DNA from 3 places in the Streptomyces luomodiensis genome. Region 3 is predicted to be linked to each of the others. Evidence: predicted binding sites of a transcription regulator. Region 3 holds the regulator's gene; each other region holds the start of a gene.
The links. Region 3 encodes HrcA, which represses chaperone genes, less so after heat shock. Its sites were predicted from a motif close to TTNGCACTCNGNNNNNCNGAGTGCNAA; they were not measured.
Positions count from the first base shown of each region.

Region 1: the regulator HrcA is predicted to act here: its motif matches at 1,756-1,782, upstream of PS467_RS25320 (FmdB family zinc ribbon protein).
Region 2: the regulator HrcA is predicted to act here: its motif matches at 1,025-1,051, upstream of groES (co-chaperone GroES).

Region 1 covers NZ_CP117522.1:6,029,859-6,033,132, forward strand. Annotated here, with positions in the region: gene PS467_RS25310 (RcpC/CpaB family pilus assembly protein) at 1-41, opposite strand, end outside; gene PS467_RS25315 (S-methyl-5'-thioadenosine phosphorylase) at 430-1,275, opposite strand; gene PS467_RS25320 (FmdB family zinc ribbon protein) at 1,374-1,745, opposite strand; gene PS467_RS25325 (potassium/proton antiporter) at 1,892-3,274, opposite strand, start outside.
Region 2 covers NZ_CP117522.1:5,809,486-5,812,759, forward strand. Annotated here, with positions in the region: gene PS467_RS24355 (polysaccharide deacetylase family protein) at 22-948, shown strand; gene groES (co-chaperone GroES) at 1,200-1,508, shown strand; gene groL (chaperonin GroEL) at 1,603-3,228, shown strand.
Region 3 covers NZ_CP117522.1:3,414,417-3,417,690, reverse strand. Annotated here, with positions in the region: gene PS467_RS14825 (DUF3097 domain-containing protein) at 1-345, opposite strand, end outside; gene PS467_RS14820 (MBL fold metallo-hydrolase) at 618-1,340, opposite strand; gene hrcA (heat-inducible transcriptional repressor HrcA) at 1,504-2,520, shown strand; gene dnaJ (molecular chaperone DnaJ) at 2,521-3,274, shown strand, end outside.

The sequences.
Region 1 (3,274 bases), 2.6 Mb from region 3:
GCCCGTCCGAGCCGGAATCCGCCGTCACGCCCCGTGCGCACCGGAGCGAAGCGTGGCACCGCACGGGCCGGGGGAGCGGAGCGGGGTAACGCGAGAGTGGGGGACGGATGGGACATGGCACATCACCGCCTGCCGTGAGGGACCGGGTGCTTCTGGCTCCCTCACCATGCCCGTCTCCGCCCGACCCCGCTCGGGCCTGTGGACGGCCGCCGGGCTGTGGACAACCCGGTCACCCGAGCGAGGGACACCCGCCCGTGGCGCTCGCCTCAAGCGACACCCGCCCCGACTGACACCGGCCCCATCCGGCACCCACCTCGTCCGGCACCGGCCCCGTCCGGCACCGGCCCGTCCGGCACCGACCCCACCGCGAGTCGTGCCCGCAGGCACCAGCCGCCCGTACCGAGCCGCCGCCCCGGACGCGGCTGTCCCCTACGGAAGCTCTATCCCCAGGTCCCAGCCGTCATGGGCATGCGTGCACAGGCAGTCCCGCGCGGAGTTCTCCGGCAGCCTGCCCACCGCGTCGAAGAGCACCTCACGCAGTCGGCCCACATTCTCCCCGAAGACCTTCAGCACCTCGGTGTGGGTGACGCCCTCGCCGGTCTCCACGCCCGCGTCCAGATCGGTGACGAGCGTCAACGAGGTGTAGCAGAGCCCCAGTTCACGAGCGAGCACCGCTTCCGGGTGGCCCGTCATGCCGACCACCGACCAGCCCTGTGCCGCATGCCAGCGCGATTCGGCCCGGGTGGAGAAGCGCGGTCCCTCGACCACGCACATGGTCCCGCCGTCCACCGGCTCCCAGCCGCGTCCGCGTGCCGCGTCCACGGCCGCCTTCCGTCCCACCGGGCAGTACGGGTCGGCGAAGGTGGTGTGCACCACGTTCGGCACCCGTCCGTCCGGCAGCGGCTCACCGTCGAAGAACGTCTGCGTGCGCCCCTTCGTACGGTCCACCAGCTGGTCCGGGACGAGCAGTGTCCCCGGCCCGTACTCCGGCCGCAGCCCGCCCACCGCGCAGGGGCCGAGGACCTGCCGCACCCCGAGCGAGCGCAAGGCCCAGAGGTTGGCGCGGTAGTTGATGCGGTGCGGCGGCAGGTGGTGCTTGCGGCCGTGCCGCGGGAGGAAGGCGACCCGCCGTCCCTCGATGTCGCCGAGGACGAGCGAATCGCTCGGCGCCCCATAGGGGGTCTCCACGGTGATCTCAGTCACATCGTCGAGGAACGTATAGAACCCCGAACCCCCGATGACCCCTATGTCTGCTTGCCTGCTGGTCTCGACCATGTGGTCACCCTAGCCAGCCGCATGAGCGCGAACGACACCCCGCCGCCTCCCGGAGGGGGCGGCGGGGCGTCGGTGAAGCCCAAGAGCGGGTGGCCGGATCAGGCGGCCGAGCTCGACGTCGAGGACGTCGAGGACGTCGAGGACGCCGAAGACGACGAGGACGAAGACGAAGGCGTCGAGGAGGAGGACGAGGATGAGGAATCCGAGGAGGACGAGGACGAAGAGGACGACGAACTGGAGCTGTCGCTCTTCGCCGCCGGCTTGCTCGAACCGCCGCTCGTGCTGCTGGAGGAGGAGCGGCTGTCGTTCCGGTAGAAGCCGGAGCCCTTGAACACGATGCCGACCGCCGAGAACACCTTCTTCAGGCGTCCCTTGCAGTTCGGGCACTCGGTGAGCGCGTCGTCGGTGAACTTCTGCACCGCCTCGAGGCCCTCGCCGCACTCGGTGCACTGGTACTGGTAGGTCGGCACGTTCTTCCTCCTGGCACTCTCACTCAATGAGTGCTAACGACGGTCCATAGTGCAGTATTCCCGCGCGTCAGTCCACTGCGGCGGGGCCCACGGTGATCGAGCCCACCTCCGTCCGGCGCGGCTCCGGCTGCCGTCCCCGGTGCTCGTCACCCCGCTCCCATGCCCAGCCAGCCCGCCAGCTTGCCGCCCCGGGCCACCGCCCGTAGTCGCCGTTCCGCCGCGTCGCGCACCGGGTCCGTGGCCACCACCAGCAGTTCGTCACCGCGCCGCAGCACGGTCGAGGGCAGCGGCACGAAGCTGGCCCCGTCCCGGACGACCAGGGTGACGGCGGATCCGGGGGGCAGCCGCAGCTCGCCGATCTCGACCCCGTGCATCTTGGACGCCTGGGGGATCGACACCGACAGCAGATGCCCGCGCAGCCGTTCCAGCGGCGCCGACTCGATGCCCAGGTCGGCGGGCTCGGCCTCCTCAAGCCGCAGCCGGGGGGCGAGCCAGGGCAGCGTCGGCCCCTGGACCAGGGTGTAGACGATCACCAGCACGAAGACGATGTTGAAGATCCGGCGGCTGCCGGGCACGTCGTTGACCATCGGGATGGTCGCCAGCACGATCGGCACCGCACCGCGCAGCCCGGCCCAGGACAGCAGCGCCTTCTCCCGCCAGGGCATCCGGAACGGCGCCGTGCTGACCAGCACCGATACCGGCCGGGCCACCACGGTCAGCACCAGCCCGACGGCGAGGGCGGGCCAGATGTCATCGCCCAGCTCATGCGGGGTGACCAGCAGCCCGAGCAGGATGAACATTCCGATCTGGGCGATCCAGCCCAGCCCCTCGGCGAAGCCGCGCGTCGCCGGCCAGTGCGGCAGCCGTGCGTTGCCCATCAGCAGCGTGGCGAGGTAGACCGAGAGGAAGCCGGACCCGTGCGCCAGGGCACCACCCGCGTAGGCGGTCACCGCGATGGCGACCACCGCGATCGGGTACAGGCCCGAGGCGGGCAGTGCCACGTGCCGCAGACCGTAGGCCCCCAGCCACCCGATCGCCAGGCCGGCCGCCGCGCCGATCGCCAGCTCCAGGGCGATCGTGCCGACCAGGGCGTACCAGGACTCCATGGGGCCCTGGCTGGAGAAGGCGACGACCAGGATCACCACGGGGGCGTCGTTGAAGCCGGACTCGGCCTCCAGGACGCCCGTGAGCCGTTTGGGCAGCGGCACTGTGCGCAGCACCGAGAAGACCGCGGCCGCGTCCGTGGACGACACCACCGCACCGATGATCAGTGCCTGCTGCCAGCCCAGTCCCACCACATAGTGCGCCGCGGCCGCGGTGACCCCTACGCTCACCGCGACGCCCGCGGTGGACAGTACGGCGGCCGTCGGCAGTGCGGGTTTGATCTCGCTCCACTTCGTGCCCAGACCGCCTTCGGCCAGGATGACGACGAGCGCGGCATAGCCGATGTTCTGCGTTAGCGCGGCGTCGTTGAAGGTGACGCCGATGCCGTCCGTGCCGATGGCGACGCCCATCCCGAGGTAGATCAG
Region 2 (3,274 bases), 2.4 Mb from region 3:
CGGGTCCGCGCGGGGGAGCAGATGATCGCTTTTGTGATGATGATCAAAGCTGGTCTTTCGAGGTGTCTGGTTCTCGCTGCCGCGGCGGTCGTGCTCACCGGCTGCGGGGGGCTCGGCTCTCCCGGGCCGCACACCAGGACGGGGGAGGCGACCGAGCCCGCGCGGCCGGCCTCCGCCACCCCGCACGCGGTGTCCGGGAACTCCGGGGAGCCGCCGTCCCCGGGTCCGTCGGGGACGGACTCGGTGCCGGGAGCGTTCCCGGACGCGTACCGCCGCTGGGGGCTCGACCGGCCGCTGGCCCCGCCGCCCCGGCCCGCGGTCAAGCCGCCGCTCGCGGCGGTGTGGCCGCCGGCGCCCGGACTCGCGACGGTCATCCGGCGGGTCGACACCACCGATCGGGTGGTTTTCCTGACCCTGGACGACGGGATCGAGAAGGACCCGGCCTTCGTCGACCAGGCCCGGGACCTGGGTCTGCCGTTCACACAGTTCCTGGAGAACGAGGTGATCGGCGACCACTACGACTACTTCCGCCGGCTGCGCGAGCTCGGCAACCGGATCGGCAACCACACGCTCACCCACCCCAACCTCGCCGGTAAGGACTACGCGACCCAGCTCCACGAGATCTGCGGCCAGCAGCAGGTCCTCCACGACCGCCTCGGCCTGGAGCCCCGTCTCTTCCGTCCGCCCTACGGGGAGTACGACAGGGTCACGCTGGAGGCGGCGGCGGAGTGCGGACTGGGAAAGCTGGTGCTGTGGCGCGCCGAGATGGAGCCCGGGGGTCTGGTGTACCGCTCGGGCGACGGGCTCCGGCCCGGGGACATCATCCTCGCCCACTTCCGCGGCCCGGACCTGCTGGAAGGCAGGACGATGACCGACATGATCACTTCGATGCTGCGGGAGATCCAGGCGCAGGGGTTCACGGTGGCCCGGCTGGAGGACTACATCTGAGGGCCCCGCGCCCCCGGGAGGAGGGGCGGCGGTGCGGCGGGTGAGAGGCGCCGATCGGGGGGCGCCACCACGTTGCTTGGCACTCTAGTTGACTGAGTGCTAACCGCGTCATAATGTCGACGCTGGCACTCGGGACCAACGAGTGCCAGGGATACAGCGACGGGCAGGTCCGGCACCCGCGACGACGGATCCACCTGGTCGCCACCTCAGACAGTTGACCCCGTGAGATCTCCGAAGGGGGAGGTCGGATCGTGACGACCACCAGCTCCAAGGTTGCCATCAAGCCGCTCGAGGACCGCATCGTGGTCCAGCCGCTCGACGCCGAGCAGACCACGGCCTCTGGCCTGGTCATTCCGGACACCGCCAAGGAGAAGCCCCAGGAGGGCGTCGTCCTGGCCGTGGGTCCGGGCCGCTTCGAGGACGGCAAGCGTCTTCCGCTCGACGTCTCCGTCGGTGACGTCGTGCTCTACAGCAAGTACGGCGGCACCGAGGTGAAGTACAGCGGCGAGGAGTACCTCGTCCTCTCGGCTCGCGACGTCCTCGCGATCGTCGAGAAGTAATCACCGAAGTTTTGCCTATGAGCCGTGCCCCGGTGCCCGTGTCATCTGAAACCGGGGTCGGGGCGCGGTTCGTTTGAGAGGACATACGCAACTCATGGCGAAGATCCTGAAGTTCGACGAGGACGCCCGTCGCGCCCTCGAGCGCGGCGTCAACAAGCTTGCGGACACCGTCAAGGTGACGATCGGCCCCCGCGGCCGCAATGTCGTCATCGACAAGAAGTTCGGTGCTCCGACCATCACCAACGACGGTGTCACGATCGCCCGCGAGGTCGAGGTCGAGGACCCGTACGAGAACCTGGGCGCCCAGCTCGTCAAGGAGGTGGCGACCAAGACCAACGACATCGCGGGTGACGGCACCACCACCGCGACCGTGCTGGCCCAGGCGCTGGTCCGCGAGGGGCTGAAGAACGTGGCCGCGGGCGCCTCCCCGGCCGCCCTCAAGAAGGGCATCGACGCGGCCGTCAAGGCCGTCTCGGACGACCTCCTGGCCACCGCCCGCCCGATCGACTCCAAGTCCGACATCGCCGCCGTGGCCGCGCTGTCCGCCCAGGACAAGCAGGTCGGCGAGCTGATCGCCGAGGCGATGGACAAGGTCGGCAAGGACGGCGTCATCACCGTCGAGGAGTCCAACACCTTCGGCCTGGAGCTCGACTTCACCGAGGGCATGGCCTTCGACAAGGGCTACCTCTCGCCGTACATGGTCACCGACCAGGAGCGGATGGAGGCCGTCCTCGAGGACCCGTACATCCTGATCACCCAGGGCAAGATCTCCTCCATCCAGGACCTGCTGCCGCTGCTGGAGAAGGTCATCCAGGCCAACGCCAGCAAGCCGCTGCTGATCATCGCCGAGGACGTGGAGGGCGAGGCCCTGTCCACCCTCGTCGTCAACAAGATCCGCGGCACCTTCAACGCGGTCGCGGTGAAGGCCCCGGGCTTCGGTGACCGCCGTAAGGCCATGCTCGGCGACATCGCCACCCTTACGGGCGGCACCGTCGTCGCCGAGGAGGTCGGCCTCAAGCTCGACCAGGTCGGCCTGGACGTGCTGGGCACCGCCCGCCGCGTGACCGTCACCAAGGACGACACCACGATCGTCGACGGTGGCGGCAAGGCGGACGAGGTCAGCGGCCGCGTCGCCCAGATCAAGGCCGAGATCGAGACCACGGACTCCGACTGGGACCGCGAGAAGCTCCAGGAGCGGCTCGCGAAGCTGGCCGGCGGCGTGTGCGTGATCCGCGTGGGCGCGGCCACCGAGGTCGAGCTCAAGGAGAAGAAGCACCGCCTGGAGGACGCCATCTCGGCGACCCGCGCCGCGGTCGAGGAGGGCATCGTCTCCGGTGGTGGCTCCGCGCTGGTCCACGCCGCGAAGGTGCTGGAGAACAGCCTGGACCTGGCCGGCGACGAGGCCACCGGTGTCGCGGTGGTCCGCCGCGCCGCGGTCGAGCCGCTGCGCTGGATCGCCGAGAACGCCGGTCTCGAGGGCTACGTCATCACCTCGAAGGTCGCCGAGCTCGAGAAGGGCCACGGCTACAACGCGGCCACCGAGGAGTACGGCGACCTGGTGAAGGCCGGCGTCATCGACCCGGTCAAGGTCACCCGCTCCGCGCTGGAGAACGCGGCGTCGATCGCCTCGCTGCTGCTCACCACCGAGACCCTGGTGGTCGAGAAGCCGGCCGAGGAAGAGCCGGAGGCCGCCGGCCACGGCCACGGTCACGCGCACTGACGCTCGGCTGCCTGCCGCACGCGGCACAAAGGCGCGGCTGCCCCTG
Region 3 (3,274 bases):
GATGCGTCCCGCGCGGGCGACCCTGGCCCGCGCTCCTCCCGGAACGGCGATCGACCCCGAGGCCGTGCGCCGGGGCGCGCTGGGGGCCGCCGCGCGCGGGCGTACGAGGGTGACGACACGCCCCTCGAGAAGAAAACCGCGCGGCTCCATGGGGAAGACGCGATGTTTGCCGAAGCGGTCCTCCAGAGTGACCGTGGGACCCTGGGCGGTCTTCTCACAGCGGATCACCGCACCGCAGAATCCGGTGGTGACCTCCTCCACGACGAGGTCCGGTTCGGCGGGGACCTCCGGGGCGGGCCGCTGCCGCTTCCAGGGCGGGGTCAGGTCCGGGTCGTACTGTCGCATCCGGCTGACGATAGCGTGCGACGACCACCCGCCCCCATGGCCGCACGACCACGCGAACGGCCAGGCGCACGACTAGGCGAACAACTAGAAGCCGCCTAGGGCGTGTTTCGAAAGTAGCGCCGTCCGCCCGGAGGGCGGGCCCCGCGGCGTCTGGTGCGTGTGATCGCAAGGCGGAGGGTCGTCCTCGTAGTGGGCCTACTCGGACGATCCCGACAACGCGGCGAGCGCGCGTGCCAGGCGTCGCGGGGCAGGCGGGACTTTCGAAACACGCCCTAGGCGGACACGCCGAAGCGGGCGGCCAGTTCGTCGCGTTGGGTGCGGACGAAGGCGGCGTCCACGACGGAGCCGTGTCCCGGGACGTACAGCGCGTCCTCGCCGCCGAGGGCGAGCAGCCGGTCCAGCGCGGCGGGCCAGTGGCCGGGGATCGCGTCGGGCCCCGCCTGGGGTGGGCCGGACTCCTCCACCAGATCGCCGCAGAAGACCACCTCGGGCTGGCCGGGCACCAGAACGGCCAGGTCGTGGGCGGTGTGGCCGGGTCCCACATTGGCCAACAGCACCGGCCGGTCGCCCAGGTCGAGGGTGAGCTCCCCGGAGACCAGATGGTGCGGGCCGACGAGATGGTCCACCGCCTCGGTGGCCGCGCCCCGCTCCACCCCGTGGCGGATCGCGTCCTCGCGCAGCGTCTCCCGCTCCCGGCACAGCAGCTCGTCCACGCCCGTGGCCCCGTACACCTCGCAGCCCGCGAAGGCGGCCGAGCCCAGGACGTGGTCGAAATGCGGATGGGTGAACGCGATCCGGGTGGGGCGGCGGCCGGTCAGCCGGGTGATCCGGGTGCGCAGCTCGGCCCCGGCGCGCAGGGTCGCGCCGGTGTCCACGACGAGGATGTCGGTCCGGCCGACGACCACGCCGACCGTCTCGTCCCACTCCGGCATCCGGCGGCGGGCCACATCCGGCGCGAGCCGCTCCCAGCCTGCCTCTTCCCAACACGTCTCCATACCGCGACGCTAGCTCAGCGGGGGTGGGGAGAGTTGCTGCCAGCGTCGGCTCTTGCCCATGCCACCGCACCCCGCCGTACACTGGCGGAGGGGTTCTGGCACTCGTGCCTCGTGAGTGCCAGACGGACGACCTGATGAGACCGCTGGACTGGAGGTGCGCGGGGTGCTCAGCGAACGCAGACTCGAGGTGCTGCGTGCCATCGTCCAGGATTATGTGGGGACGGAGGAGCCGGTCGGCTCCAAGGCGCTCACCGAGCGGCACCGGCTGGGGGTCTCCCCGGCCACGGTGCGTAACGACATGGCCGCTCTGGAGGACGAGGGCTTCATCGCCCAGCCGCATACGAGCGCCGGCCGGATCCCCACGGACAAGGGCTATCGCCTCTTCGTGGACAAGCTGGCCGGAGTCAAGCCGCTGTCCAGCCCGGAGCGGCGGGCCATTCAGAACTTCCTGGACGGTGCGGTCGACCTCGACGACGTGGTGGGCCGCACGGTCCGGCTGCTGGCGCAGCTGACCCGGCAGGTGGCGGTGGTGCAGTATCCGTCGCTGACCCGGTCCACGGTGCGCCATGTGGAGCTGCTGCCGCTGGCCACGGCCCGGGTGATGCTGGTGCTGATCACGGACACCGGGCGGGTGGAGCAGCGCATGGTGGACTGCCCGGCCCCGGTCACCGAGGATTCGCTGGCCGATCTGCGGGCCCGGCTCAACAGCCGGGTCGTCGGGCGGCGTTTCGCGGATGTGCCGCAATTGGTGCAGGATCTTCCGGAGTCCTTCGAACAGGAGGACCGGGGGACCGTGTCGATCGTACTGTCGACCTTGCTCGAGACGCTGGTGGAGGAGACCGAGGAGCGGCTGATGATCGGCGGCACCGCGAACCTCACGCGTTTCGTGCATGATTTCCCCCTGACGATCCGGCCCGTTCTGGAGGCACTTGAGGAGCAGGTCGTCCTCCTCAAGCTGCTGGGCGAGGCGAAGGACTCGGGTATGACCGTGCGCATCGGGCATGAGAATGCTCACGAGGGGCTCAACGCCACCTCGGTCGTCGCGGTCGGCTACGGTTCCGGCGACGAGGCGGTCGCCAAACTCGGCGTGGTCGGACCGACCCGCATGGACTACCCCGGAACGATGGGAGCGGTACGCGCAGTGGCACGTTACGTCGGACAGATCCTGGCGGAGTCGTAAGTGGCGACTGACTACTACGCAGTCCTGGGCGTGCCGCGTGATGCCTCGCAGGACCAGATCAAGAAGGCATTCCGTCGGCTCGCACGCGAGCTGCATCCGGACGTGAATCCGGATCCGAAGACCCAGGAGCGGTTCAAGGAGATCAACGCCGCTTACGAGGTCCTGTCGGATCCGCAGAAGAAGCAGGTCTACGACCTGGGCGGGGACCCGATGTCCGGGGCGGGCGGCGGCGGCGCCGGCGGCTTCGGCGGGGGCTTCGGCAACTTCTCCGACATCATGGACGCGTTCTTCGGCACCGCCTCGCAGCGCGGTCCGCGGTCCAGGACCCGGCGCGGTCAGGACGCGATGATCCGGCTCGAGGTGGAGCTCAACGAGGCCGCGTTCGGGACCACCAAGGACATCCAGGTCGACACCGCGGTCGTCTGCACGACGTGCAGCGGCGAGGGCGCGGCGCCGGGCACCTCGGCGCAGACCTGTGACATGTGCCGTGGCCGCGGTGAGGTCTCCCAGGTGACGCGGTCCTTCCTGGGCCAGGTCATGACCTCGCGGCCGTGCCCCCAGTGCCAGGGCTTCGGCACCGTGGTGCCGACCCCGTGCCCGGAGTGCGCGGGCGACGGCCGGGTCCGCTCGCGGCGCACCCTGACCGTGAAGATCCCCGCCGGTGTGGACAACGGCACCAGGATCCAGCTGGCCGGCGAGGGCGAGGTCGGGCCGGGCGGCGGCCCGGCGGGCGACCTGTACGTGGAGATCCACG